DNA from 3 places in the Bradyrhizobium sp. 197 genome. Region 3 is predicted to be linked to each of the others. Evidence: predicted binding sites of a transcription regulator. Region 3 holds the regulator's gene; each other region holds the start of a gene.

The links. Region 3 encodes PhoB, which activates phosphate uptake and scavenging genes when phosphate is short. Its sites were predicted from a motif close to TGTCATNNANCTGTCAT; they were not measured.
Region 1: IVB27_RS23165 (UDP-2,3-diacylglucosamine diphosphatase) is a predicted target of PhoB. The motif match lies at 2,488-2,504, and genes of this name have one in related genera.
Region 2: IVB27_RS13705 (DUF2794 domain-containing protein) is a predicted target of PhoB. The motif match lies at 5,614-5,630, and genes of this name have one in related genera.

What each region holds. Positions count from the first base shown of each region.
Region 1 is NZ_JADPJJ010000099.1:5,664-15,679, reverse strand. It holds gene IVB27_RS23175 (threonine/serine dehydratase family protein) at 1-875, opposite strand, end outside; partial or broken gene IVB27_RS23170 (glycosyltransferase) at 939-1,547, opposite strand; gene IVB27_RS23165 (UDP-2,3-diacylglucosamine diphosphatase) at 1,652-2,464, opposite strand; gene thiD (bifunctional hydroxymethylpyrimidine kinase/phosphomethylpyrimidine kinase) at 2,671-3,471, opposite strand; gene IVB27_RS23155 (Lrp/AsnC ligand binding domain-containing protein) at 3,602-3,847, shown strand; gene IVB27_RS23150 (c-type cytochrome) at 3,844-4,770, opposite strand; gene IVB27_RS23145 (CHRD domain-containing protein) at 4,927-5,343, shown strand; gene IVB27_RS23140 (cystathionine gamma-synthase family protein) at 5,424-6,719, opposite strand; gene IVB27_RS23135 (cytochrome c) at 7,029-7,478, opposite strand; gene IVB27_RS23130 (xanthine dehydrogenase family protein molybdopterin-binding subunit) at 7,571-9,880, opposite strand.
Region 2 is NZ_JADPJJ010000058.1:59,511-69,526, reverse strand. It holds gene ccmB (heme exporter protein CcmB) at 1-440, opposite strand, end outside; gene ccmA (heme ABC exporter ATP-binding protein CcmA) at 517-1,119, opposite strand; gene acnA (aconitate hydratase AcnA) at 1,363-4,083, shown strand; gene IVB27_RS13710 (DUF1223 domain-containing protein) at 4,303-5,079, shown strand; gene IVB27_RS13705 (DUF2794 domain-containing protein) at 5,694-6,062, shown strand; gene IVB27_RS13700 (GNAT family N-acetyltransferase) at 6,090-6,620, opposite strand; gene IVB27_RS13695 (Bax inhibitor-1/YccA family protein) at 6,917-7,708, opposite strand; gene IVB27_RS13690 (ABC transporter permease) at 7,978-10,016, opposite strand, start outside.
Region 3 is NZ_JADPJJ010000053.1:19,418-29,433, reverse strand. It holds gene IVB27_RS11090 (putative bifunctional lysylphosphatidylglycerol flippase/synthetase) at 407-1,462, shown strand; gene IVB27_RS11085 (ATP-binding protein) at 1,497-2,795, shown strand; gene pstS (phosphate ABC transporter substrate-binding protein PstS) at 2,940-3,953, shown strand; gene pstC (phosphate ABC transporter permease subunit PstC) at 4,106-5,095, shown strand; gene pstA (phosphate ABC transporter permease PstA) at 5,100-5,945, shown strand; gene pstB (phosphate ABC transporter ATP-binding protein PstB) at 5,942-6,763, shown strand; gene phoU (phosphate signaling complex protein PhoU) at 6,775-7,491, shown strand; gene phoB (phosphate regulon transcriptional regulator PhoB) at 7,507-8,217, shown strand; gene IVB27_RS11050 (GcrA family cell cycle regulator) at 8,347-8,859, opposite strand; gene IVB27_RS11045 (aspartate aminotransferase family protein) at 9,314-10,016, shown strand, end outside.

The sequences.
Region 1 (10,016 bases), on a different contig from region 3:
CCCACCGCTCCGCCCGGCTCGACCACGAGCTTCAGCTCGCGATAGGCGAATGCGACGGCCGCGCCGACTTCCTTGTCCGACGCGGTCACGCCGCGCGCGAGCAGCTTGCTGTTGATCGCAAACGTCATCTCGCCTGGGATCAGGGCCATCAGCGCATCGCAGATGGTGCGGCCTGCCGGCCCGTGCGGCTCGCGATGACCTGCGGTCAGCGAAAGGCCGTGATCGTCGAACGACTCGGGCTCGGCGACGACGATTTGGGCCAGCGGATAGCGCGCCTTTACTGCCGTCGCGACGCCCGCGATCAGGCCACCGCCGGAGGCCGGCGCGACCACGATGTCAGGGACGAGACCGAGCGCTGCCATGTCTTCCGCAATCTCGCGACCGGCAGTGCCTTGGCCTGCGATCACGAAGGGATCGTCATAGGGCCTGACCAGCGTTGCGCCGCGCTTCTCGGCGATGCCGCGCGAGATCGCCTCGCGGTCGTCGCGATCGCGGTCGTACAGCACGACCTCGGCGCCATAGGATTTGGTGCGCTCGCGCTTGGACAGCGGCGCATCCGCGGGCATCACGATGGTCGCCTGCATGTCGAGGATTTTTGCCGCCGCCGCCACACCCTGGGCATGGTTGCCGGAGGAGAACGCGACCACGCCACCGGCGCGCTTGTCCTGCGGGATCGAGGCGACCTTGTTGAAAGCACCGCGAAACTTGAACGAACCGGTGCGCTGGAGCATCTCCGGCTTCAGGAACACCTTTGCGCCGACGCGCTCGTTGAGCACGGGAAAGGACAGCAGCGGGGTGCGGACCGCGAAGGGCGCGATCACGCGCGCTGCGGCATCGATATCGGCAGGGCCGATCGGGAGGAGCTGTTCGGTCATAGCCGACCATATCGCGGCTATCGAGGCGCGGGCAAGACACCTCCACGCGAGGATTTCTTCCGCTCAGGCGACGAAGCGCGCCGGCTCCGCCCCGTTCCGGCCCGGTAGCACCGCGCCGACCGCCAAAATGCTGTCGATAAATCCCCGGGCCGAGGCTTCCCAGGTGTAGTTGGCGGCGAACTCGACACAGTCCTGCCGGGAGATGTCGAGCGCGGCGAAGCAGGCGCTGCGCAGATCGTGATCGAGCGCCCCGACCCGCGCATCGCCGATCACGTCGCGGGGCCCCTTCACCGGGAACGCCGCGACCGGCAGGCCGCTTGCGAGCGCTTCGAGGAGGACCAGGCCAAACGTGTCGGTCTTGCTCGGAAACACGAAGACGTCGGCGGCCGCGTAAATGTCGGCCAGTTCCTCGCCGTGCTTCTCGCCGAGGAAGATCGCGTCCGGGTAGGCCTCCTCCAGCGCGACACGCGCCGGACCGTCGCCGACGATCACCTTGGTGCCGGGCAAATCGAGGTCAAGGAATGCCTCGAGGTTCTTCTCCACCGCGACCCGGCCGACCGAGAGGAACACCGGTGCCGGCAAACAGAGATCGATCGCGCGAGGATGGAACAAATGCGTGTCGACGCCGCGGGGCCACAGCACCACATTGTCGAAGCCGCGCTCGGTCAGCGAGGCTTTTGGCGGCGTCAGCAAGCTTGGTCAGCGTCCGAACCACACCGTTGACTTGCGGGTGCCAGGCGTCGGTCGCGACCAGAATGCGCATCAGGCTGCCCTTGTTATGCAGCTTTGGCTGCGACCTGCGGTATCTGCGCCGGCTTCTCGGCCTGGTCCGCCCAGGTGATGATCTCGAAACGGCCGTCGTCGTGCTCGACCAGCGCCGTGCAGCTCTCGACCCAGTCGCCGCAATTCATGTAGCGGATGCCGCCCTCGTCGCGGATCACGGCGTAGTGGATGTGGCCGCAGATCACGCCATCGGCATCATGGCGCCGCGCCTCGGCGGCGAGCGCCTGCTCGAACGCGCCGATATAGTTGACGGCGTTCTTGACCTTCTGCTTGGCCCATTGCGACAGCGACCAATAGGGCACTTTGAACATGCGCCGGAAGAAATTGACGAAGCGATTCATCTGGATCGCGAAGTCGTAAGCCTTGTCGCCGAGATGGGCGAGCCAGCGCGCGTTCTGCACCACGAGGTCGAAGATGTCGCCGTGGATGACGAGATAGCGCTTGCCGTCCACGCCGGCGTGGACGGTGTTCTCGACGACGTCGATGCCGCCGAAATGCGTGCCGTAATAGTTGCGCAGGAACTCGTCGTGATTGCCGGGGATGTAGATGACCTTGGCGCCCTTTCGCGCCTTGCGCAAAAGTTTCTGGACGAGGTCGTTATGCGATTGCGGCCAATGCCAGCTCGATTTCAGCGCCCAGCCGTCGACGATGTCGCCGACGAGATAGATCGTGTCTGCATCATGGAAACGCAGGAAGTCGAGCAGAAGGTCGGCTTGAGAACCGCGGGCTCCGAGATGAACGTCGGAGATGAACAACGTGCGAAAGCGCCGCTCCGGGCTCTCGTCACTCACATCGTAACTTCCCATGCGACAGCCTGTAACAATGTCCCGTGACAGGGGGATGACCAATTGAACCTTTGAGGCACCCTCAGATACGAATCGCGCCTTGCCTTCGCCTTCCCCGCGAATATCAGTCGCATGCGACAATCAGGCGACATCACGCCGCAGCCACCTCCGCAAGAACCCGGAACTGCTGGCTGGATGGGTTAACGGCCGCGCGCTCGCGGCCGGTCTCAGTAAAACCTGTGGAAATGATGGATCGGCCCGTGGCCATGGCCGACGCTGAAGCGGTCGGCGGCCGCGATCGCCGCGCTGATCCAGGCCTTGGCGTTGCGCACGGCGCGCTCGAGATCCTCGCCCCTGGCCAGCCCCGCGGCGACCGCCGAGGACAGCGAACAGCCGGTGCCATGGGTGTTGCTTGTGGCCACGCGCGGCGCGGCGAGCGCGATCGTGGTCTTGGCATCGACGAAATAGTCGGTGCTCTCGGCGCCCTCGCCGTGCCCGCCCTTGATCAGGACCGCACGGCAGCCCAACGCCAGCAGCCGGCGCCCCTGGCTCTCGATCTCGGCCTCGCTGGTCGCGACCGGCTCGTCGAGCAGAGCCGCAGCTTCCGGCAGATTGGGCGTGATCACCGAGGCCAGCGGCATCAGTTTGCTGCGCAGGGCGTCGATGGCTTCGGACGCGAGCAGCCGATCACCCGATGTCGCCACCATCACGGGATCGAGCACGATATGTTGGGGTTTCCAGCGCGACAGTGCGGCCGCGATCGCATCGATGCTTGCGACCTGCGCCACCATGCCGATCTTGACCGCGCCGACCTCGAGATCGGAGAATACCGCGTCGATCTGCGCGGTGACGAACTCGGCCGGCACGGCGTGAATGCCGGTGACGCCGCGCGTGTTCTGCGCCGTCAGCGCCGTGATGGCGGAAGCGCCGAAGACACCGAGCGCGGCAAAGGTCTTCAGGTCTGCCTGGATGCCGGCACCGCCGCTGGAATCGGAGCCGGCGATGGTGAGCGCCACGGGGGTGGTCATGGGCCGATTTTCCGCTTCCTGGGGACCATGGCCCGTCCTAGCGCGCATATACAGAGGCAGCAAGTTCGCTTGCCAAATCCGGCCGGTTTTGGCCTATTAGCCGGTCAGATATGCCTTCGGAGTGACTGCAATGGTTCCTTTTTTCGTCCAGATCAAATGCAAGCTCGGCCAGTCCTATGTGGTCGCCAATGCGCTTGCCGAAGCCGAGATCGCCTCCGAGATCTATTCCACGGCCGGTCAATACGACCTGCTGGTGAAGTTCTACGTCGACAACGACACCGATATCGGCCACTTCGTCAACGAGAAGGTGCAGGTGCTGCCGGGCATCCAGGACACCCTGACCATCATCACCTTCAAGGCGTTTGGCGCGACCTAACTTCCTTCTTTGCGCTTCGGTCGCGGCGGACCGTCCACTGGCGGCAGCGATTTGAGATAGTCCGCCATCGCCGCGCGATCCTCGTCCGGCAATTGCGAGGTGTTCTTGATCACCCGCGTCATCGCACCGCCGACGCTGTCGCCGTCGGGGAGTTCGCCGGTCTTCAGGAGATAGGCAATATCCTTCGCGCTCCACTCCCCAAGGCCCTTCTGCGTGATGTTGGGCACCCAGCCCTCGCCTTCCGGATTGGGCCCGCCGGCGAAGCGTTCTCCGGCGATGATGCCGCCAAGCGCATTGCGCGGGCTGTGGCATTCCGCGCAATGGCCAAAACTGTTGACGAGATAGGCGCCACGATTCCATTGCGGCGACTTCGCGCTGTCGGCGACGAAAGGCTTGCCGTCCATAAACAAAAGTTTCCAGATGCCGACGTTGCGCCGGATGTCGAAGGGAAAGCGCACATCGTGGTCGCGCACCTTGCCTGCAACGGCCGGCAGCGTTTTCAGATAGGCGAAGAGATCGAGCACGTCCTCGCGCCTGGCATGCTGATAGGACGTGTAGGGAAAGGCCGGAAAATAATGCTGTCCGTCGGGCGAGACCCCGTGCATCACCGCGTTGACGAATTCAGCGTCGCTCCATTTGCCGATACCGTCGCTCGGATCGGAGGAGATGTTCGGCGCGTAGAATGTTCCGAACGGCGACTTGATCGCGACGCCGCCGCCGAGCCTGAGACGATCGGGCTGGTCGGGGACGGCATGGCATGAGGCGCAGCCGCCGGCGTTGAACATCACCTCGCCATTGGCAAGATCAGGCACGTGGGCAGGCGCGCCACCGGCGGCCGCCACCACCGGCGCGCTGAGCCACCAATAGGCGCCGGCTGCGGCGAGTGCGGCGAGCAGCGCCACGGAGATTGTTCGTCGCAACATGCGGTCCCTTCGTGCATCGCCGCGAACCTTATGACCGATGTCTTCGTCGCTCCAACCACGAAGAATTTAGCCCACCGCGGCCTGAAACGGGAATAAACTGAAATGCCGGCTGTTGGAAGTTTGGCAGCCCAAACGGGTTCAGCAGGGAGAAGAGTCATGAACAAGACCGTCATCGCCATGTCAGTGCTCGGCGCCGTTGCCTTTGCGGGTTCGGCCAGCGCGGAAAAGCTGAAAGCAACGCTCGACGCCAAGTCCGAGGTGCCCGCAACGACCAGCAGCGGCACCGGAACGGCCGATCTGGACTACGACGCCGCCAGCAAGAAGCTGTCCTGGAAGGTCACCTATTCCGGCCTGTCCGGCCCCGCCACCGCCGCCCATTTCCACGGACCCGCCGAGGCCGGCAAGAACGCCGGCGTCGCGGTCCCGATCCCCGGCGCCGCCAAGAGCCCGGCGGAGGGCTCGGCGACACTGACCGACGCGCAGGCCGCCGATCTCCTGGCCGGCAAGCTCTACGTCAACATTCACACCGCGGCCAATCCGGGCGGAGAGATCCGCGGTCAGGTGATGAAGTAACCTTTCGCACTGTCCGACAAAAGGGCGGCTGCTTACGCAACCGCCCTTTTCGATTCACGGAGCCCGCGCTGGCGCATGCGTCACACGTCAGGTTCGGCCGCATTCAACGCCTGCGCGAGATCGGCGATCAGGTCCGAGGGGTGTTCGATGCCGATCGACAGCCGGATCGTGGAATCGAGGACGCCGATTTTCCGGCGGATATCGGCGGGAACGCCGGAATGGGTCATGGTGGCAGGCAGGCTCGCAAGTGACTCCGTTCCACCAAGGCTCACCGCCAGCTTGAGGATCTGCAGCGCGTTGAGGAATTTCATGGCCGCCGCCTTGCCGCCGACGATGTCGAACGAGAACGTGGATCCCGCCCCTGAGCATTGCCGCGCGAACACAAGTCCGGCCGGCGAAGCCGCTTCGTGATGACCGAGATAGTGGACCTTGGCCACTTTGGGATGATCGCGCAGATAGTCGGCCACGAGGCGCGCATTCGCATCGGCCTTTTCCATCCGCAGGCTCAGCGTCTCGAGCGACCGATTGATCATCCAGCAGGAATGCGGATCGAGCTGGGTGCCGATGGCGCCCCGGAGCGCCTTGATGCCTTTCACGACTGCCTTCGCGCCGAGCGCGGCGCCCGCGATCAGGTCTGAATGACCGCCGACATATTTCGTGAGCGAGTACAAGGAAATATCCGCGCCGTGCTCGATCGGCCGCTGAAACACCGGTCCGAGCAGCGTATTGTCGCAGGCGATGATCGGGACGTGTCCTTGCTTCTTTCCGATGACGTCGGCGATACGCCGCATCATCGCGACGTCGACCAGCCCGTTGGTCGGGTTGGCCGGGGTTTCGATCAGGATCATCGAGACCCGGCCCTTGCCCATGGCCTCTTCCGCGGCCTGGCTGACCACAGCTTCGTCAACACCATCGGCGAAGCCGACGGCGCCGATCGACAGACGCGCAAGCGTATTCGTCAGCAGGGTTTCCGTCCCGCCATAGAGCGGCTGGGAGTGCAGAATGACATCGCCAGGGCGGACGAAAGCCAGGATCGTGGTTGCGATGGCCGCCATGCCCGATGAAAACAGCGCACAGCTCTCGGTGCGCTCGTAGATCGCGAGCCTGTCCTCGACGATTTCGCTGTTGGGATGATTGAAGCGCGAATAGACTAGGCCCGCACCCATCCCTTCCGGAGGCTCGCGCCGGCCGGAGACGAAATCGAAGAAGTCCTGCCCATCCTCGGCCGTCTTGAACACGAACGTGGAGGTCAGGAACACCGGCGGCTTGACGGCGCCTTCCGACAATTGCGGATCATAGCCATAGGTCAGCATCAGCGTTTCGGGATGCAGCATATGGTTGCCGATGTGCGTCTTCGACGGGAACGGTTTCACCATGGCTTGTCTCGCTGTTTGATTCAGATCCTGCCGCGTTGGAGCTCCTGACGTCATAAAGTCGTCAGGAGCCAGATGCGCCAGCATCCAACAGCTCGCATCGACGCCGCGGCGGCCGAGCTGAAGATAGCCGCTCTGACAGCGATCCGTCAGGCCTTGCGAATAGAATTTGCTGCGCCTCCCCTGTCATTCCCCGCGAAGGCGGGGAATCCAGTATTCCAGAGACGTCAAACGTCCCCAGCAGCGCCGCGGCGTACTGGATCGCCCGCCTTCGCGGGCGATGACGCTGAGCTTGTGGTGTCGTGCGTGCCGTTACTTCAGCTTGACGCGATAGGTCTCGTGGCAGTCAGTGCAGCGATCGTTGATCGCGGTGTATGCGGCCTTCAGGCTCGCCACGTCGGTGATCTTGCCCTTGACGTCCGCGATCGCCTTCTGGACCGGTGGGATCTTGGAGTCGAAATCGGCTTTGTTCTGCCAAACCTTCGACGACGCCCCATAGGTCGCGTTCACGACGTCCTGCTTGGGATTGACCTCGAAAGTCTTGGCAATCTTGGCGACGTCGCCCTCGAGATTGGCGATCGCCTCGTCGACGGCCTTCTGGTTGTAGGGGATGTCGCCCTTGGTCATCTTCTGGATGACGGTGTAGAGGCTCTTGGCCTGCGAGCGCATCAGATTGTCCTGCTGGACGGCAATCTCCTGTTGCGCCATCACGGCGCCCGCACCTAGCACCAAGGTGCCCACGACAATCATCGTCCGTTTCATCGGCTTGTTTCTCCGGTTCGCAGAGTTTGGGGCAGGGCCATCATGGCTAGAACCCGGCGGCGGGCATTTATTCCCGCCGCGGAGGTCGGGACCTAGAGGCTGTGACGGCGATGGTGCTCGTTGATGGCGATCCACACCCGCTCCGCGGTCGCGGGCATGTCGATGTGGTCGATCTTGTACTCGCGCCAGAGCCCGTCGACGATGGCGTTGACGACGGCCGGACAGGAGCCGATCGCGCCGGCCTCGCCCGCGCCCTTCACTCCCAGCGGGTTGGTCGTGCAGGGAACGTTGGCAGTCTCGAACACGAACGCAGGCCCGTCCGCCGCGCGCGGCAGCGCGTAGTCCATGAAGGTCGCGGTGATGAGCTGGCCGTCGCTGGCGCCATAGACAACCTGCTCCATCAGCGCCTGGCCGATGCCCTGCATGGCGCCGCCATGCACCTGGCCGGCCAGCAGCAGCGGATTGAGCGTCTTGCCGAAATCGTCGACGATCACGTAGTTGACGATTTTGATGATGCCGGTGGCCGGATCGATCTCGACTTCGGCAACATGCGTGCCGTTCGGATAGGTGCCATCGGCACTGGCGAAGGTCGCACTCGCGTTCAGCTTCGACGGGTCGGCGCCGGGGCGCTTGGCGAGATCGGCGAACGAGATCGAACGGTCGGTGCCGGCGATGCGCACCACGCCTTCTGAAATCTCGAGGTCGCCGGCGCTCGCCTCCAGCGCCTGCGCCGCGATCTCCTTAAGCTTCGCGCCGAGTTCGCGGGTCGCACGCTCGACGCTGACACCGCCTGAAGGAATCGAGGCCGAGCCGCCGGTGCCGAGGCCCGTGGCGATCATATCGGTGTCGCCCTGGTGGACGTGCACGCGCTCGGGCGCAACGCCGAACTGCTCGGCGACGATCTGCGCATAGGCGGTCTGGTGGCCCTGCCCGCTCGACTGCGTGCCGATCAGGACAGTGATGTCGCCATTGGGATCCATCCGCACATTGGCGGTCTCCTCGCCCATGGTGCCGCAGACCTCGACATAGCTCGCAAGCCCGATGCCGCGGATCAGGCCGTTCTTCTTGGCGAGCTTTGCGCGCTTTCCAAACTCCTTCCACTCGGCGATCTCCATCGCGCGCTTGAGATGCGCGGCGAAGTCGCCGGAATCGTAGACCTTGCCGGTCGCGGTCTTGTACGGCAGCGCCTTCGGCTGAATGAAATTCTTGCGGCGGATGGCGTCCGGCGTCATGTCGAGTTTTCGCGCGCAGGCATCCACGAGGCGCTCGATGACATAAGCGGCCTCAGGCCGCCCCGCACCACGATAGGCATCGACCGGCACGCTGTTGGTGAAGATGGTGCGCACGCGGCAATGGAACGCCTGGATATCGTAGAGGCCCGGCAGCATGCCGGCGCCGCCATGCGGGATATAGGGCCCGAAGGTCGACAGATACGCGCCCATGTCGCCCATCAGGTCGCAATCCATCGCGAGGAATTTGCCGTCCTCGGCCAGCGCCATCTTCGCCGTGGTGACGTTGTCGCGGCCCTGCGCGTCGCCCATGAAATGCTCGGTGCGGTCGGCCGCCCATTTCACCGCCTTCTTCAGCTTTCGCGCGGCGACTGCCAGGAGGGCGTATTCCCGATAGGGAAACAGCTTCGTGCCGAAGCCTCCGCCGACGTCGGGGCAGATCACCCGCATCTTGTCCGTCGGGATGTTCAGCACGTTCTGGCAGAGGATGTCGCGCAGGCGATGGCTGCCCTGGCTGCCGACCGTCAGCGTCAGATGGTCGCGCTTGGCGTCGTATTCGCAGACGGCAGCGCGTGCCTCCATGAAGCTCGCGACCACACGCGGATTGACGATCGAGATTTCGGCGACCGCATGCGCCTTGGCAAACACTGCTTCGGTCGCGGCCTTGTCGCCGATCGAGACGTCGAACAGCACATTGCCGGCCTTGTCCGGCCAGACCTGCGGCGCGCCCTTCTTGATGGCGTTGACGACGCCGGTCACCGCCAGCAGCGGGCTCCATTTGACCTCGATCGCCTCGATCGCGTCGCGGGCCTGGTCGATGGTCTCAGCCACGACGAAGGCGATGGAATCGCCGACATGGCGCACCTCGTCCTTGGCGAGGATCGGGTAGGGCGGGCCGGTGAAGGGATCGGTTTCGAGATTGAACAGGCAGGGCAGATTGCCGAGATCCTTGACGTCATCGGCGGTCAGGATCAGCGCAACACCCGGAAGAGTGCGGGCGCGGCTCGCATCGATGGTGTATTTGGCATGCGCATGCGGCGAGCGCAGCATCAGGCAGCGGAGCGCAGCCTGCGGCGCGTAATCGTCGGTGTAGCGGCCCTTGCCGCGGATGAGTGCATCATCCTCCTTGCGCAGCACGCTTTGACCAACGCCGAACTTGATGGGAGCCGCCATTTTCTCTTCCCGTTCTCATGGTTGTTTTGCCGGCATATTGCCGTGGAAAAACTGGCAAGGCAAATGGCTTTGGCTGGGCACATTGATCGCAGGCAGGGAAAAGCGCCGCTGATCCGTCATAGCACGGGGCCTATCG
Region 2 (10,016 bases), on a different contig from region 3:
ATCATGCCGGTGAACGTTAGCGCCGGGGTGCCGGCAAGCAGCGTCAGCGCCACAGCGCCGGTTGCGACCATGTCGAGGTTGAGCAGCAGGCCGAGCACGGGGGTTGCGACGATCAGCGGCAGGCCGGCGGCGAGCCAATGCGCCAGCGCTTTCGACGCGCAGGCGAGTTCCAGCGGTGTCCGGCTCATGGTGATCAGGTCGAGCGAGCCGTCCTCGTGGTCGGCCATGAACAGCCGGTCGAGCGTCAGCAGGCTCGCCAGCAGCGCGCCCAGCCACAGGATCGCCGGCCCCAGCCGCGACAGCAGCGCCAGATCCGGCCCCACCGCAAACGGCATCAGCACCACCACGGTCAGGAAGAACAGCACGCCAATCAGCGCCCCGCCGCCGACGCGAAGCGCGATCCGGATGTCCCGGCGAATGAGGGCGGACAGGGCGGTCATGGGGTGGCTCTCGCAAGGCAGCGGCGGAAGGACGAGGCTAGACCCGACCGCGTGGAAATCTGAGGGTCGGGCCGTCTCATGCCACACTCCCGATCCGAAGCTCCCGCGAATCGATGCCGAGCGGGGCGTGAGTGGCGGCGATGATCAGGCCGCCGCAGCTGAGGTGCTCGCGCATCAATCCGGAAAACATGTCCTGGCCGGCGACATCCAGCGCCGTGGTCGGCTCGTCGAGCAGCCAGACCGGACGGCGGACCGTCAGCAGGCGGGCCAGCGAGAGCCGGCGGCGCTGGCCGGCGGACAGGAAGGCGGCCGGCAGATGGGCGGCGTGGTCGAGGCCGACGATGGCGAGGCTTTCGACGGGGTCAAAACGCTCGCCGCCGAGAAAATCGGCCCAGAATGCCAGATTCTCCGCCGCGCTCAGGGCCGGCTTCAGGGCGTCGCGATGACCGAGATAGTGGCACTGCTCCGGCAAGGTCAGCTCGGCATCGCCTCCGTCCAGCGCGATCGTGCCGCCCGCCGGAACGAGCAGGCCCGCGATCAGCCGCAGCAGCGACGTCTTGCCCGATCCGTTGCGGCCCACGACCGCCACGGCTTCGCCGGCGCCGGCCTCGAAATCGAGCCCGGAAAACACGTCGCGTCCGCCCCGCACGCAAATCACCCCGCGTCCGGAAAGCTGCATCGTGCCTCGTATCAATCCGCTCAAGCCAGGCCTCAGGAAATCTTGGGGTAGCGCATGGGAATTTTTGGCTCGCGAATTGCTGCGGCACCATTGTGGCTGTGGCGGCGCCGTTAGAAAGCTTCTATAAGCCCGGAACTACTTGATGCAGCAACTTAACCTGCCCCTGCAAGCGACCTAGCCGGAATCGCTGACGGTGTTAAAATACCCCTTGCCGGGTATAACTAACAATTGGGATTTCCTTTCATGACCTCGCTCGACAGCTTCAAATGCAAAAAGACCCTCAAGGTCGGCGCCAAGACCTATGTCTATTACAGCCTGCCCACGGCCGAGAAGAATGGTCTGAAGGGAATTTCCAAACTTCCCTATTCGATGAAGGTTTTGCTCGAGAACCTGCTCCGCAACGAGGACGGTCGCTCGGTCAAGAAGGAAGACATCGTCGCGGTGTCGAAATGGCTGCGCAAGAAGTCGCTGGAGCATGAGATCGCGTTCCGCCCGGCTCGCGTGCTGATGCAGGATTTTACCGGCGTGCCGGCGGTGGTCGACCTCGCTGCCATGCGCAACGCGATGCAGAAGCTCGGCGGCGATGCCGAGAAGATCAATCCGCTGGTGCCGGTCGATCTCGTTATCGACCACTCCGTGATCGTGAACTTCTTCGGTGACAACAAGGCTTTCGGCAAGAACGTCACCGAGGAATACAAGCAGAACCAGGAGCGCTACGAGTTCCTGAAGTGGGGCCAGAAGGCGTTCACGAACTTCTCCGTCGTGCCGCCCGGCACCGGCATCTGCCACCAGGTCAATCTCGAATATCTCTCGCAGACGGTCTGGACCAAGAAGGAGAAGATGACGGTCGGCAAGAAGACCGGCACCTTCGAGGTCGCCTATCCCGACTCGCTGGTCGGCACGGACTCCCACACCACCATGGTCAACGGTCTCGCCGTGCTCGGCTGGGGCGTCGGTGGCATCGAGGCGGAAGCCTGCATGCTCGGTCAGCCGCTGTCGATGCTGCTGCCGACCGTCGTCGGCTTCAAGCTGAAGGGCGCGATGAGGGAAGGCGTCACCGCGACCGACCTCGTGCTGACAGTGACGCAGATGCTGCGCAAGCTCGGCGTCGTCGGCAAGTTCGTCGAGTTCTTCGGCCCCGGCCTCGACCATCTCTCCGTCGCCGACAAGGCGACCATCGCCAACATGGCGCCCGAATACGGCGCGACCTGCGGCTTCTTCCCGGTCGACGCCGCCGCGCTCGATTATCTCAAGACCTCCGGCCGCGCCCCGGCGCGCGTCGCGCTGGTGCAGGCCTATGCCAAGGCGCAAGGGCTGTTCCGCACCGCCAAGTCGGCCGATCCGGTGTTCACGGAGACGCTGACGCTCGACCTCGGCGACGTCGTGCCTTCGATGGCCGGTCCGAAGCGTCCCGAAGGCCGCATTGCGCTGCCGTCGGTCGCCGAAGGCTTTTCGGTCGCCCTCGCCAGCGAATACAAGAAGACCGACGAGCCGACGAAGCGCTTTGCCGTCGACGGCAGGAACTTCGACCTCGGCCATGGCGACGTCGTGATCGCGGCGATCACCTCCTGCACCAACACCTCGAATCCGAGCGTGCTGATCGGCGCCGGTCTGCTGGCGCGTAATGCCGCCGCGAAGGGCCTCAAGGCGAAGCCGTGGGTGAAGACCTCGCTCGCCCCGGGCAGCCAGGTGGTGGCGGCCTATCTCGCCGATTCCGGTCTCCAGGCCGATCTCGACAAGGTCGGCTTCAACCTGATTGGCTTCGGCTGCACCACCTGCATCGGCAATTCCGGCCCGCTGCCCGAGGAGATCTCGAAGTCGATCAACGACAACGGCATCGTCGCGGCTGCCGTGCTCTCCGGTAACCGCAACTTCGAAGGCCGCGTCTCGCCGGACGTGCAGGCGAACTATCTGGCCTCGCCGCCGCTCGTCGTCGCCCACGCGCTCGCGGGCAGCGTCACCAAGAACCTGGCCGTCGAGCCGCTCGGCGAAGGCAAGGACGGCAAGCCGGTCTACCTGAAGGACATCTGGCCGACGACGAAGGAGATCAACGCCTTCATGAAGAAGTTCGTGACCGCGGCGATCTTCAAGAAGAAGTATGCCGACGTGTTCAAGGGCGACACCAACTGGCGCAAGATCAAGACGGTCGAGAGCGAGACCTATCGCTGGAACATGAGCTCGACCTATGTGCAGAACCCGCCCTATTTCGACGGCATGAAGAAGGAGCCGGAACCGGTCACCGACATCGTCGAGGCGCGCATCCTCGCCATGTTCGGCGACAAGATCACCACCGACCACATCTCGCCGGCCGGTTCAATCAAGCTCACCTCGCCCGCGGGCAAATACCTCAGCGAGCACCAGGTGCGTCCGGCCGACTTCAACCAGTACGGCACGCGGCGCGGCAACCATGAAGTCATGATGCGCGGCACCTTCGCCAATATCCGCATCAAGAACTTCATGCTCAAAGGTGCGGACGGAAATATCCCCGAAGGCGGCCTGACCAAGCACTGGCCCGACGGCGAGCAGATGTCGATCTACGACGCCGCGATGAAGTACCAGCAGGAGCAGGTCCCGCTGGTGGTGTTCGCGGGCGCGGAATACGGCAACGGCTCCTCGCGCGACTGGGCCGCGAAGGGCACCCGTCTGCTCGGCGTGCGCGCCGTGATCTGCCAGAGCTTCGAGCGCATCCACCGCTCCAATCTGGTCGGCATGGGCGTGCTGCCGCTGACCTTCGAGGACGGCACCTCCTGGTCGTCGCTCGGTCTGAAGGGCGACGAGAAGGTCACGTTGCGTGGTCTCGTCGGCGATTTGAAGCCGCGCCAGAAGCTGACCGCGGAGATCGTCTCCGGCGACGGCTCGTTGCAGCGCATTTCGCTGCTTTGCCGCATCGATACACTGGATGAGCTCGAATACTACCGCAACGGCGGCATCCTGCACTACGTGCTGCGCAAGCTGGCGGCGTAAGCGCGGATTTGTGAACGGTGGCTCACTGCGAAGTGAGTAGTAGGTTACACGAAGGCGGCCTATCACAAGGCCGCCTTCGTGCCTTTGCGGCAGGCTTCAGATGGGCCCGTCCGGCAGAGAACTTCGCCAAGCGGTCGAATGTGCGAGGCTCGTAAGACTACGGTGACCATCCGGCGGTAAGATTTCCCCTCTCACGAGTAATGGTGTGCGGCGCTCGACATGACAACAATGACGGCTTCTCATCTGGTTTCGCGTTGGTCCGGTGCCCTCTGGTCGGGCGCACTCGGGATCTGCGCGATCGTCGCCGTCATTCGTCCTGCCGAGGCTGAGCCCCGCGCCGTTGTCGAATTGTTTACCTCGCAGGGCTGCTCCTCCTGCCCGCCGGCCGACAAGATCATCGGCGACCTCTCCAGCGATCCCTCGATCATCGCGCTGAGCATGCCGATCGACTATTGGGATTATCTTGGCTGGAAGGACACACTGGCGGATTCGCGTTTTTCTGCACGGCAGCGGGCCTACTCGCGCATGCGCGGCGACCGCGAAGTCTATACGCCCCAGGTCGTGGTCAACGGCTCCACGCATGTCGTCGGCAGCGACCGCACCGGCATCGAAAGCGCGATCGGCAAGACCGACAAGGGCACAGGCGTGATGAGCGTGCCGGTGACGATGTCGCTCGCGGGCAAGCAGATCAATGTCTCGGTGGCCGCGAGCAAGGAGCCGGCGGTCTCGCGTGGCGAGGTCTGGATCTGCTCGATTGCGAAATCGGTGCCGATCGCGATCAGCCGCGGCGAAAATCGCGGACAGCAGGTCATCTATCACAACGTGGTTCGCAACCTGCTCAAGGTCGGCGACTGGACCGGCCGTTCGGAAAGCTGGACGGTGCCGATCGAGAACCTCACGCGCGACGGCGTCGACGGCGCTGTGGTCTATGTCCAGGACGGCAGCCGCGAAAAGCCGGGGCCGATGCTGGGCGCGGCGTATACGTCGCTGCACTGATTTCGATTCTCTCTCTAAGAGTCGTACTGCCTAAGCGGCGTACTGCGCTCTCAATCTTCATGGTGAGGAGCGCGCCCTTGCGCGCGTGGCGGACGATGCTGCGCATCGCCGCGAGAACCATGCAGGCCCGCTGATGCAGCCCGGCCTCGATCCTTCGAGACGCCGCTTCGCGGCTCCTCAGGATGAGGGGAGAGAGTTTGTGGTGAGATATCCGTCGAGGCAGAAACATCCCGGCACAAACAAAAAAGGACCAACTTGCGTTGGCCCTCCTTGTCGTGCGAACAGACCCGATCCTGACGACCCCGGGGGGCTGGGGGCTGAGGAATCCGGAACCGAAAGGACCGGGTCAACGCACACCTGCTTTTTGGCAGGGCAGGGCGGCAGTCGCTTGGCGGAAAAGCGGCGACACTATGATTCTTGCTAACGATCCCGTGACGGTTTGCGCGACAGAGTTCCACCCTGCGTGTGCCCGGAATTCGCACCGGATTTTATGCGTCCTCTCAAGGCCCCCTTGCGGTGGGGAACAGTTGGGGCAATCATGCAGCTGTCATGATCCGCGGTTCCGGGGACGGTCTTCGCGGACGTGGTCATGCTGTGGCGACAGGAGGCTTTCTATGAGTCTGTCGGAGGATGCCGATCCGAGCGAACAGCGCGCGGCGGCGCGCCCAGCCGCTGCGAATGCGCAACTGGGCCGGGTGACGTTCAATCGGCTCGAGTTGCATCGTATTCTCAATCTCTACGGCCGTATGGTCGCCGACGGCGAGTGGCGTGACTATGCCATCGACTTCCTGAAAGACCGCGCCGTGTTCTCGGTGTTTCGCCGCGCCTCGGAAGTGCCGATCTATCGCATCGAAAAAGATCCGCGCCTCGCGCGCAAGCAGGGCATGTACAGCGTGATCTCTGCGACGGGTCTGATCCTGCGCCGCGGCCACGAGCTCGAACGCGTGCTGCTGGTGATCGATCGCAAGCTGGCTGTGGTGTAGCTGCCCACCCATCCTGCGAGAGCGAGCCTAGTTTCCCGGCACTGTACCCGCGCCCTCGCCGAGGTCGCGCTGCATCATCACCGTATCCAGCCAGCGGCCGAATTTCAGCCCGACGCTGGGGTGCGTGCCGATCATCTTGAAGCCGCCCTTGGTGTGCACGCCGATCGAGCCGGCATTGGCGGAATCGCCGATCACCGCGATCATCTGGCGGAAGCCTCGCGCCTCGCATTCGGCGACCAGACGCTCCAGCAACAGAAGTCCGACGCCGCGACGGTGAAAGCCTGGATCGAGATAGATCGAGTTCTCGACCGTGAAGCGGTAGGCCGGCCGCGGCCGGTAGGCCCCCGCATAGGCATAGCCGGCAATGCGGCCGTCGAGGATGGCGACGAAATAGGGATAGCCGCCGTCGATCAGCGTACGATAGCGGCGCGTCATCTCGGCGAGGTCGGGCGGGTCCAGCTCGAAGGTCGCGGTGCCCTCGCGGACGGCCTGCTGGTAGATGGCGGTGATGGCGGGAAGGTCGGCCTCGAGGGTGGGCCTGATTTCAGGTGCGGACATGGGGCGAGATTAGAGCGTTCCCGGGACGGCTGGAAGAGGCAACGGCTTCTCGGCGCCGTCTTCGCGAGCGCAGCAGGCCCCATCTTCTCCGCTGTCATGCCCCGCATAGGCGGGCGTCCAGTACTCCGAGACAGCGCGGCTAGAACGGAGCCGCTGCGGCGTACAGGATCGCCCGCCCCAGTGCGCAATTGCGGACAAGGCGGGGCGATGACAGCGGCGGGTGCTGCGACGTCCGGCCCCAAACAAAAACCCCGGCCTTTCGGCCGGGGCTCGTGTTGTTCGCTCTGGGCTTGCGCTTAGTCGCGCTGGCCGAGGAGCTGCAGGAGCAGCGTGAACAGGTTGATGAAGTTCAGGTACAGCGACAGCGCGCCGGTGATGGCCGCACGCTCCGCGACTTCACCGCCGGCCGAGGCGTAGCCGTAGATGTAGTCGTTCTTCAGCCGCTGGGTATCCCAGGCGGTGAGGCCCGCGAACACCAGCACGCCAACCACCGACACGACGAACTGGAGCAACGAGCTCGCCAGGAACAGGTTGACCAGGCTCGCGATGACGATGCCGATCAGGCCCATGAACAGGAACGAACCCATTCCGCTCATGTCACGCTTGGTGGTGTAGCCGTAGAGGCTGAGCGCGCCGAAGGTCGCCGCGGTGATGAAGAACACCCGCACGATCGAGGTGTGGGTGAACACCAGGAAGATCGAGGACAGCGAGACGCCCATCAGCGCCGCGAACACCCAGAACAGGATCTGGGCGGTCGAGGGCGCGAGACGGTTGATGCCCGCCGAGATCACGAACACCATGGCGAGCGGCGCGAGCATGAACAGCCACTTCAAGGGGCTGACGAACATCGCGTAGCCGAACGGCGTCAGGAACAGCTTGCCGACGCGGACGGCTTCCGGGGTCGGAACATCCGTCACGGCGGCCATGTAGACGCCGAGTGCGGCAAGGCCGGTGATGGCCAGGCCGATGCTCATGTAGTTGTAGATGCGCAGCATGTAGGCGCGCAGGCCGGCATCGACCGTCGCGGCGTCAACACGCCCGGCGGCCCTGCCGAAAGGAGAAGCGTAGTTACGGTCTAGGTCCGACATGGTCGAATTCCCGTTGGTTAGCCCGGTCCGGCATGAGGGCTCCATGCCACCGGTTCGTCAAATTCTATCTCGGATACCGATGTCTGCCGACTAAATTTTGGCTAACAATCGGGGCTCCGAACCCATTCGATATGTGGGAAACTAGCACATTCGCTGCAACCGTCCACGCGCGGCTGAATGTCGCCCTCGTCCGCAATCCTGGCGAGCAAACGTGGTTAATCGCCGGAATCGTGCGATTCCGCCCCCGCGCAGCCGCCCGCTACCATTTGTCACAAATTCCGCAACACCGTGGCGGGCTTTTTGTTCAACGCCAGGAGCGTGCCGGCGAGCCCGAGGCCGACCGTGACGACCAGGGCGGCCGCGACCACGCCGGCCGCGCTGCCGGCCTGCCAGACGAAGGTGAGCGTCATCAGCCGGGTCACGATCATCCAGGCCGCGACGCTGCCGGCGAAAACGCCGAAAACCGCAGTGGCGAGGCCGATCAGGAGGTATTCGAGCGCATAGGCGCCGAGCAGCCGCAGCCGGGTCGCGCCCAGGGTCTTGAGGATCACCGCATCGTAGACCCGGTGGCGATGGCCGGCGGCGAGCGCGCCGCCCAGCACCAGGATCGCCGAAATCAGGGTCACGGCGCTGGCGCCGCGGATCGCCAGTGCCAGATTGGTCACGACCGAGCCGACCGTCTCCATCACCTCGCGCACACGCACGCTCGTCACCATCGGATAGGCGTCGGCGACCTCCTTGATGATCTTGCCGTCGCCAGCCGCGTCGCCGCCGGCTTCCGTCAGCGTCGCGATGTGGGTATGCGGCGCGCCCTTGAATGCGTTCGGCGAGAACACCAGGACGAAATTGATACCGAGGCCCTGCCAGTCGATGCTGCGCAGATTGCTGATCTTCGCGGGGATGTCGCGGCCGAGGATATTGACCACGACCTCGTCACCGAGCTTGAGGCCGAGCCCGTCCGCGATCTTCTTCTCCATCGAAACCAGCGGTGGGCCGGTATAATCGGCGCTCCACCACTCGCCCTCGACCACCTTGGAGCCTTTCGGCAGATCGGCGGTATAGGTCAGGCCACGGTCGCTCTGCAGCACCCACTCGGAATCGGTGGCGGGCTTGAGCTCCTCGGCGCGGACGCCGCGGGCTCCGACGATGCGCCCGCGCAGCATCGGCACGTCCTCGACCTTCGCGCCAGGGGCGATCTGGCGCAGATAACCGTCGAACTGCTCGGCCTGCGTGCTCGGGATGTCGATGAAGAAGAACGATGGTGCGTGCTCGGGCAATGCCGCCAGGAACTGCCGGCGCAGATTGCCGTCGATCTGGGTGATGGTGACGAGCACCGCGAGCCCGAGGCCCAACGACAGCACGACCGAGGGCGTCAGCGCGCCCGGCCGGTGGATGTTGGCGATCGCGAGGCGCAGCATCGGCAACCGCGTGCGCGGCAGCCGCCGCGCGATCGCCATCAGCAGCACGGCAATGCCGCGCAGCAGCGCGAACACGACGACGGAGGAGGCCACGAACACCGCGGCGATGCGCTTGTCGAACGACAGGCCAATCACGACCGCGATGAGCAGCGCGACCACGACGGCCATGAAAACGAGGTAGCTCCAGCGTGGCCGGTGCCATTCGTTGCTGATGGTGTCGCGGAACAGCGCGGCCACCGGCACGTCGTGCACGCGCCCGAGTGGCCACAGGCCGAAGGCAAGCGCAGTGAGCAGCCCGTAGACGAACGACAGCGCGAGCTCGTCGGCATGCACCGCCGGGACCACCGGCAGCGGCAGCAGCTTGCCGAACAGGCCGACGATCGCAAAGGGCATGGCGGCGCCGAGTGCAAGGCCGATCAACGAACCGATCGCTGCGAGCAGGAGAACCTGCGCGAGATAGATGCCGAACACGTCGCGCCCGGTGGCGCCGACGGCCTTCAAGGCCGCGATCACCTCGAGCTTGTGGTCGATATGGCTCTTGACGGCATTGGCGACGCCGACACCGCCGACCAGCAGCGCAGCGAGGCCGACCAGCGTCAAAAACTGCGTGAAGCGGCTGATATTGCGTTCGAGCTGCGGCGAGGCATTGGAACGGCTGCGGACCTCCCAGCCGGCCTGCGGCGCGGCGTTGCGCGCATCCGCGATGAAGGTTTCGGTGTCGCGCTCGCTGTTGGCGATCTCCGGCAGCTTCACCCGATAGACCCAGCGCACCAGGCTGCCGGGCTGGATCAGGCCTGTCGCGCGCAGGCCTGCCTCGCTGATCAGGAAGCGCGGGCCGAAGCCGATGCCGCCGGCGAGTTTGTCAGGCTCGGCCTCGACCGTGCTGCGGA
Region 3 (10,016 bases):
GGCCGTTCGGCACATCGGAAAACCGCGATCAAGCGCTCAAGTCACCCCTCTTTCAAGAGGTGGGTGCGGCCCATAGATTGACGTCGGCTTAAGCCGTGACGGAACATTGTGCGGTCGAAATCATCAAAACTTCATGGCGACTGCGCAGGATCGCCATGGAGATTCGCGTCAGTCTTGCCGCCGAAAGCGCCAAACCGCGCATCAGGAGCCCGTAACCCTGCCTAAAATACTGAAGGCACGAGTTTTTGTTCGAATTGCCGAATTCCACTCCGCCCAAAAACGCGCTAGGGGAGAGGAAGGGGGCCTGCGCGATGCCGGAGCCGGCGGCGAGGGTTCGTTGAGCGCCTGCGTGTCGTCCGCCTGTTCGCCGGCCACCCTGGCCGCTGAAGCGTTGTTCGAGGTTTAGATGCTGGAAGCCATACGCAGGGCGATGTCGTTTCTGCGCCAGAAGCAAGTCCTGCATAAGCTTGGAGTTGTGATCAGCGTCGCGGTCATCGGCATCGCTTGCTACGTGCTCTACCACATGCTGCGCGGCATCGATGTCAACGAGGTCCTCGAAGCGATCAAGAGCACCGAGCCGAGCCAGATTGCGATGGCGGGGCTCTTCGTCGCTGCGGGCTATTTCACGCTGACCTTCTACGATCTGTTCGCCGTGCGCGCGATCGGCCACGCCCACGTGCCCTATCGCATCAACGCGCTCGCCGCCTTCACCAGCTATTCGATCGGCCACAATGTCGGCGCCAGCGTCTTCACCGGCGGCGCGGTGCGCTACCGCATCTATTCGGCCTACGGCCTGAACGCGATCGACGTCGCAAAAATCTGTTTCCTCGCCGGCCTGACTTTCTGGCTTGGCAATGCCGCCGTGCTGGGCCTCGGCATCTCCTATCATCCTGAGGCCGCCGCGGCGATCGACCAGCTGCCGCCCTGGCTGAACCGGGCGCTGGCGATGATGATCATCGTCGGGCTGGTCGCCTATGTGGTTTGGGTCTGGACCCAGCCGCGGATGGTCGGTCGCGGACCCTGGACAGTGATGCTGCCGGGCGGCCCGCTGACGCTGCTCCAGATCACGATCGGCATCATCGATCTCGGCTTCTGCGCGCTCGCGATGTACGTGCTGGTTCCGGACGAGCCCAATCTCGGCTTCGTGGTGGTCGCGGTGATCTTCGTCTCGGCCACCTTGCTCGGCTTTGCCAGCCATTCGCCCGGGGGCCTTGGCGTGTTCGACGCCGCCATGCTGGTCGGCCTCTGGCAGATGGACCGCGAGGAACTGCTGGGCGGCATGCTGCTGTTCCGTGTGCTCTATTATCTGTCCCCCTTCGTCATATCTGTAGTCTTGCTGACGTTTCGCGAGGTTATCATCGGCGCACGATCGAAACGCTTGCAGCAGGCCGCGCTCAAGCTCGACCCCGGCCCCGCGCCTAAAGCCGCTTATGTGAGAAAGCGCAGCGACAGCGGCGCCTGACCGGCGCAAATAGTCTCAGGAGAAGCCCGCCCCGATGGCGATCGACGCCCCATCGTCTCCCACCGCCCGGCCCTGGTCCGACCGGCTGCGGCACTCGACCATCATCCTGATCGCCGCAGCCCTGGCGCTGTCGGTGGTGGTCTCGCTCGGCGAATTGTCGGTGATGCGGGCGGCGACGGTGTTCCTCTGCATCGCGGCCGCAGCGCTGATCCCGTGGCGCCTGCACGATACTGCCGCCTCGCGCGAAGACACCCGCCGCGTCAACCCCGTCGAGAGCGCGGCGGTGGCTGCGGTTGTTGCCGGAATGCCCGATCCTGCGGTGCTGCTCGACCGTGCCGGCCGCGTCATCCATCTCAACGCTGCGGCCGCCCAGCTCGCGCCGGCGCTGCGCCGGAACGAGCTGGCCCAGTTCGCACTGCGCTCGCCGGAGATCATCACCGCTCTGCGCGAGTCGATCGCGACTACCGAGCCGCGGCGCGCGACCTATCTCGACCATGTCCCGGTCGATCGCTGGATGGAGCTGACCATCACGCCGGTGCCGGTGCCGACCACCTTCGGCGGCGCCGACAAATGCATGTTGATGACCTTCCACGACCAGACGCCGCTGCGCCGGGTCGAGGAAATGCGCGCCGATTTCGTCGCCAATGCCAGCCACGAGCTGCGCACGCCGCTGGCCGCACTGTCCGGCTTCATCGACACGCTCCAGGGCCAGGCCAAGGACGATCCCAAGGCGCGCGAGCGCTTCCTCGGCATCATGCACAACCAGGCCACCCGCATGGCGCGCCTGATCGACGATCTGCTGTCGCTGTCGCGGGTGGAACTGTCAGCCCATGTGCGCCCCGACACCCTGGTCGACCTGCTGCCGATCATCTTCCAGGTCGCCGACGGGCTCGAACCGCTGGCGCGGGAACGCCGGGTCGAGGTCGAGACCCATCTGCCGGAGACGCCGGTGATGATCGCGGGCGACCGCGAGGAGCTGCTCCGCCTGTTCGAAAATTTGATCGAGAACGCGCTCAAATACGGCGCCTCGGGTGGCCGTGTCGTCGTGTCGCTGACGTCCAGTCCTGCCATTGATGGAACTCAGGAGATCCGGGTCCTGGTCCGGGATTTCGGCCCCGGCATCGCGCCGGAGCATTTGCCGCGGCTGACCGAGCGCTTCTACCGGGTCGATATCGGTGACAGCCGCTCGCAGGGCGGCACCGGCCTCGGATTATCGCTGGTGAAACATATTCTTAACCGCCATCGCGGCCGGCTTTTGATCGAAAGCGTGCCCAAGCAGGGCGCCACTTTTACCGCCTGTTTTCCCCAGGTGAAGGCCTTGATCCAGAGCTGAAATACAAGCGATTCCAATTGCTTGTCTCCGTCATCCAGCTGTCACGAAAGCTTCGTAAAAGCTCAGCTGTCCGCTCCTAAAGGAGCGGCACGGGGAGCGCGATCGGGCGCGGATGGCGCTTCGCTCCCCTGCATGGAGACCAACATGAATTTCCTCAAAACGATCGTCGCTGCTGGCTTGGTCGCCGCATCGACGACGGCGGCCTTTGCCGCCGATATCACCGGTGCCGGTGCGACATTCCCGTTCCCGATCTATTCGAAATGGGCTGACACCTACAAGAAAGAGACCGGCAACGGTCTAAACTACCAGTCGATCGGTTCCGGCGGCGGTATCAAGCAGATCCAGGCCAAGACCGTGACCTTCGGCGCCAGCGACGCGCCGCTCAAGGCCGAGCAGCTCGAAAAGGACGGCCTCGTCCAATGGCCGATGGTGATGGGTGCCATCGTTCCCGTCGTCAACATCGAGGGCGTGAAGCCCGGTGAGATGGTGTTCGATGGCGAGACCCTCGCCGGCATCTATCTCGGCAAGGTCACCAAATGGGACGACGCCGCGATCAAGAAGCTCAATCCGAACCTGAAGCTGCCGTCGGAGGCGATCACCGTGGTCCGCCGTTCGGACGGTTCGGGCACCACCTTCAACTTCACCAACTATCTCGCCAAGGCCAGCGCTGACTGGAAGAGCAAGGTCGGTGAAGGTACCGCCGTCGAGTGGCCGGTCGGCGTCGGCGCCAAGGGCAACGAAGGCGTGTCGGGCAACATCAGCCAGACCAAGAACTCGATCGGTTACGTCGAGTACGCCTATGCCAAGCAGAACAAGCTGACCTACACCGGTCTCGTTAACAAGGCCGGCAAGCCGGTGCAGCCGACCGTCGAAGCCTTCCAGGCAGCCGCCTCCAACGCCGACTGGGCCAAGGCTCCCGGCTACTACGTCATCCTGACCGACCAGCCCGGCGAGAAGTCCTGGCCGATCACGGCGGCGACCTTCATCCTCATGCACAAGGAGGCCACCGACAAGGCGGCCTCGCAGGAAGCCATCAAGTTCTTCCGCTGGGCCTTCAAGAGCGGCGGCAAGGCGGCTGAAGAGCTCGACTACATCCCGATGCCCGAGGGCGTCGTGACCCTGGTCGAGAAGACCTGGGCTGCCGAGATCAAGAGCTAAGCTCGCGATGCTCGTGTCCCGGACGCCCTGCAGCGTGAAACGCTGCCGCGCAGAGCCGGGACCCACAACTGTGCCCCGGATCAGCATCGCATCCGGGGCACGGACCAACAAAAAACGTATACTATTTGGTACAGGGGATCGGCGTGGCAGAGATGGCCGTTCAGAGCGATATAATCGACGACGCCGGACCGTATGATCGCGCCAAGGCCTTGAGCGCGTTCAAAGTCGGGGATGTCACCTTCTACTGGATCACGCGGCTCTCCGCGATCTCGGTGCTTCTGATCCTCGGCGGCATCATCCTGTCGCTGATCGTCGGCGCCTTTCCGGCGATGAAGGAATACGGTCTCTCCTTCCTGTGGACGCAGCGCTGGGCGCCGTCCGCCGATCCGCCGGTGCTCGGCGCGCTCGGGCCGATGTACGGCACGCTCGTCACCTCCTTCATCGCGATGCTGATCGCCATCCCGGTCGGTCTCGGCATTGCGATCTTCCTCACCGAGCTCTGCCCGCAATGGCTGCGCCGCCCGATCGGCATGGCGATCGAGCTGCTCGCCGGCATCCCCTCGATCATCTACGGCATGTGGGGCTTCTTCGTGTTGGGTCCGTTCCTCGCCAACACGTTCCAGCCCTTCATGATCAAGATCTTCGACGGCGTGCCGGTGCTGGGCGCGATCTTCGCAGGTCCCCCGTCCTATCTCAGCCTGTTCAATGCCGCGCTGATTCTCGCCATCATGGTGCTGCCCTTCATCACCTCGATCTCCGTCGACGTGTTCAAGACGGTGCCTCCGGTCCTGAAGGAAGCCGCCTACGGCGTCGGCTGCACCACCTGGGAAGTCGTCCGCAGCGTGGTGATCCCCTACACCCGCGTCGGCGTCATCGGCGGCGTCATGCTGGCGCTGGGCCGCGCGCTCGGCGAGACCATGGCGGTGACCTTCATCATCGGCAACTCGTTCCGCATCTCGACGTCGATCTTTTCGCCGGGCACCACGATCTCGGCGGCGATCGCATCCGAGTTCGCCGAGAGCGACGGCCTGCACCAGTCCGGCCTGATCCTGCTCGGCCTGCTGCTGTTCGTGCTGACGTTCTTCGTGCTCGCGGGCGCGCGGCTGATGCTGATGCGTTTGGAAAAGAAGGCGGGAAACTAACGCCATGAACCCGATCTATTCACGCCGTCGCCGCAAGGACTTCGTCATCCGCGGGCTCTGCATCGCCGCGACCGCCTTCGGCGTCACCTGGCTTGCGCTGATCCTGATCACGCTGCTCTACAACGGCCTGGCTGGCCTCAATGTCCAGCTGTTCATCGAGAACACACCGCCACCCGGATCGAACGAGGGCGGCCTGCTCAACGCAATCGTCGGCTCGCTGATCATGACCGTGATCGGCGTCGGCATCGGCGCGCCGCTCGGCATGTTCGCCGGCACCTATCTCGCCGAATACGGCCGCAACGACCGGCTGACCTCGGTGATCCGCTTCATCAACGACATCCTGCTGTCGGCGCCCTCGATCATCATCGGCCTGTTCATCTACGGCGCGGTGGTGGTGCCGATGCGCGGCTTCTCGGCGATCGCCGGCAGTCTCGCGCTCGCGGTCATCGTCATCCCGGTGGTGCTGCGCACGACTGAGGACATGCTGCTGCTGGTGCCGAACGCACTGCGCGAGGCGGCCTCGGCGCTTGGCCTGCCGCGCTCGCTGGTGATCAAGCGCATCGCTTATCGTGCTGCCCGATCGGGTCTCATCACCGGCGTGCTGCTTGCGACTGCCCGCGTCGCCGGCGAGACCGCGCCGCTGCTGTTCACCGCGCTGTCGAACCAGTTCTTCAGCCTCGGTCTGAACAAGACGATGGCGAACCTGCCAGTCACCATCAACAACTTCGTGCAGAGCCCCTACGCCTATTGGAAGCAGCTGGCCTGGAGCGGCGCGCTGCTCATCACCCTGACCGTTCTTGCCCTGAATATTGGCGCGCGCATCCTTGGCGCCGAGAGGACCGCAAAATGAGTGATCTTTCCGTATCGATGAGCGCGGCCGGCGGACTGCCCCACGCGCCGGTGCTGCCCGAGGCGCCCCCCAAGGTGACCGTTCGCAACCTGAACTTCTATTACGGCGAGCACCACGCGCTGAAGAACATCAACCTGACGCTCGGCGCCAATCGCGTCACGGCGTTCATCGGCCCGTCGGGCTGCGGCAAGTCGACCCTGCTGCGCATCTTCAACCGGATGTACGACCTCTATCCGGGCCAGCGCGCCACCGGTCAGCTCATGCTCGACCAGACCAACATCCTCGACCCCAGGCTGGACCTCAATTTGCTGCGCGCCCGCGTCGGCATGGTGTTCCAGAAGCCGACGCCGTTCCCGATGACGATCTACGAAAACATCGCGTTCGGCATCCGTCTCTACGAGAAGATCTCGAAATCCGAGATGGACGGCCGGGTCGAGAAGGCGCTGCGCGGCGGCGCGCTGTGGAACGAGGTCAAGGACAAGCTCAACGCCTCCGGCCTGTCGCTCTCCGGCGGCCAGCAGCAACGCCTCTGCATCGCCCGCACCGTCGCGGTGCGGCCCGAGGTGATCCTGTTCGACGAACCCTGCTCGGCGCTCGACCCGATCTCGACCGCCAAGGTCGAGGAGCTGATCCAGGAGCTTTCCGAGGACTACACGATCGCGATCGTCACCCACAACATGCAGCAGGCGGCGCGCGTCTCCGACAAGACCGCCTTCATGTATCTCGGCGAGCTGATCGAGTTCGACGACACCAACAAGATCTTCACGTCGCCGACCGACCGGCGCACGCAGGATTACATCACCGGCCGGTTCGGCTGAGGAGACGCGACATGGGTTCTGAACATACCGCAAAGGCCTTCGACACCGACCTCCAGGAACTCACCCGGCTGGTTGCCGAGATGGGCGGCATCGCCGAGCGCATGATCGTCGATTCCGTCGACGCGCTGATCCGCCGTGACGTTCCGCTCGGCCAGCGCGTCGTCACCATCGACACCGAGCTCGACGCGCTGCAGAAGCGCATTGAGGAGCGCGCCGTGCTCACCATCGCCCGCCGTCAGCCGATGGCGGTCGATCTGCGCGAGATCGTCGGCGCCATGCGCGTCGCGACCGATCTCGAGCGCATCGGCGACCTCGCCAAGAACATGGGCAAGCGCGTCGCGGCGCTGGAGACGGATTTCCATCCGCTCAAGCTGTTCCGCGGCCTGGAGCACATGACCGACCTCGTGCAGCAGCAGGTCAAATCGGTGCTGGACGCCTATGCCGCACATGATTTGCCGGCGGCGATGGCGGTGTGGAAGGGCGACGAGGAAGTCGACGCCATCTGCACTTCGCTGTTCCGCGAGCTCCTCACCTACATGATGGAGGATCCGCGCAACATCTCGTTCTGCATCCATTTGATGTTCTGCGCCAAGAACATCGAGCGGATCGGCGACCACGCCACCAACATCGCCGAGACCGTGTTCTACATGATCGAGGGCCAGGCGATCACCGACAAGCGGCCGAAGGGCGATATGACGACCTTCGCCACCTCGATACCGAACACCTAGGGAGCAACGACCCAGATGGGCGCACGCATTATGGTGGTTGAGGACGAGGAAGCCCTGACCGAGCTTCTCCGCTACAACCTCGAAGGCGACGGCTATGACGTCGAGACGGTCATGCGCGGCGACGACGCCGACACCCGTCTCAAGGAGCACATTCCCGATTTGATCGTGCTCGACTGGATGCTGCCGGGCCTGTCAGGCATCGAATTGTGCCGGCGGCTTCGCACCCGTCCCGAGACCAAGCAGCTCCCGATCATCATGCTCACCGCGCGCGGCGAGGAAAGCGAGCGGGTGCGGGGTCTTGCGACCGGCGCCGACGATTACATCGTCAAGCCGTTCTCGGTGCCGGAGCTCCTGGCGCGCGTGAAGGGCCTGCTGCGGCGCGCAAGCCCCGAGCGGCTCGCCACCGTGCTCGCCTTTGGCGACATCGAGCTCGACCGCGACAAGCGCCGCGTGGCGCGCTCGGGCCGGCCGATCGATCTCGGCCCGACCGAATATCGCCTGCTGGAGTTCTTCCTGGAGCATCCGGGGCGGGTGTTCTCGCGCGAGCAACTGCTCGACAGCGTCTGGGGCCGCGACATCTACATCGACGAGCGTACCGTCGACGTGCATATCGGCCGCCTGCGCAAGCTGCTCAATCTCGGCCGCGAGCAGGACCCGATCCGCACCGTCCGCGGCGCCGGCTACGCGCTGGATGATCGTTTTGCCAAGGCGGAGCAGCAGGCGTAACTCGCTTCAAGCTCCGCCGTCGTTCCGGATCGACACGCGCTTTTGGCACGCTTGTCCGGGACGACATCAAGTGGGCCGAGGCGTCATCGTGTGACGGCGCCGCCCTTGCAGTCAGCTAAATCCGCTAGCTCAGCGCGGGCTCGGCTTCACCGGTGCGCGGCGCCGATCCGACGCCGGCTGATACGCGACGCGCGAGTGTTGTGCGCAATAGGGCAGGCCGGACAGCGCCTTGCCGCCGCAGAAGAAGAAGTCCGGGGTCGAGGGATCGCCGACCGGCCAGTGGCAGGTCGCCTCGTTCAGCTCGAGCAGCGTCAGCCGCTGGCTCATCGGCACCACGTTGTCGTAGGTGACCGGTTCGGCCTCCACTTCGACCTCGAAGGCCTGTGCCAGCGCGGTGTTGCCGCGCGAGATCGGGCGGGTCACCCGCATCATATGCTGCGCGGGGCGCGCCTTGCGCGGCCGGGGCGCTGCCGATGAAGGGCTCTTGGCGCGACCCGACAGGCCGAGCCTGTGCACTTTGCCGATCACGGCATTGCGGGTCACATTACCGAGCTCAGCCGCGATCTGGCTGGCCGAAAGTCCGGCCTCCCAGAGCTTTTTAAGCTGCTCGACGCGATCATCGGACCAGGTCAAAACTGTCATTGCACCCTTTCCCTCGCTGCCGGCCTGCCATCCTGGCGCCTCGCAGCGAATGCCTAAGCCTTTAAAAACCCGTGCCGCCAGAATCCCTTAAGGCTCGCCGGGCGTGACTAGAACGCCCGAACGTTTACGCCGGTACATAAGGACTTAGAGATCAGAACCACTGCACGAGATGTCGTATCTGACAATCCAAACGCTACAATATGGCGTGACTCCCGCGCAAGAGTCCGCCGACTCGCTTCCACATGTTCCGTGGTGAAATCCGCGAAATCAGCACCGCAAGACTACGGATTCAGCGTTTCGCGAGGCTTTCCGGGCGGCATTGACACCCGTCTTCCCAAGCATAAGATAGTGACACGTGCCGCCCCGAAAAGGCGGCACGTTTCGTTTTCCGGGCCGGTCAATGGTGCGTTGCGCAATGCACGCGTCACACCGTCCGCAACATCCAAGTGACATCATGACCAACAGCGCAGCGCCGCATTTGCTCCCCGTTTTCGCCAGAACCGACCTCGGTTTCGAGCGCGGCGAAGGCTGCTGGCTGATTGCGACCAATGGCGAGCGCTATCTCGATTTCACCTCGGGTGTCGCGGTGAACGCGCTCGGCCATGCCCATCCCGCGCTGGTCAAAGCGTTGCAGGAGCAGGCCACGAAGCTCTGGCACATGTCGAACCTGTTCCAGAGCCCGGATGGCGAGAAGCTCGCCAACCGCCTCTGCCATGAGAGTTTTGCGGACTTCGTGTTCTTCTGCAATTCCGGCGCCGAGGCGCTGGAGGGCGTGATCAAGCTGGTCCGCCATCATCACTTCTCCCAAGGGCATCCGGAACGTTACCGCATCATCACCTTCGAAGGCGCGTTCCACGGCCGCACGCTGGCGACGCTGGCCGCGACGGGATCTGCAAAATATCTGGAAGGTTTTGGTCCGCCGATGGATGGCTTCGACCAAATCCCGCATGGCGATATCGAGGCCGTGAAGAAAGCGATCGGTCCGCAGACCGCCGGCATCCTGATCGAGCCGATCCAGGGCGAGGGCGGCGTGCGCTCGGCAACCCCGGCCTTCCTCAAGGCACTGCGCCAGCTCTGCGACGACAAGGGCTTGCTGCTCGCGTTCGACGAGGTGCAGACCGGCATGGGCCGCACCGGCGATCTGTTCGCACACCGCC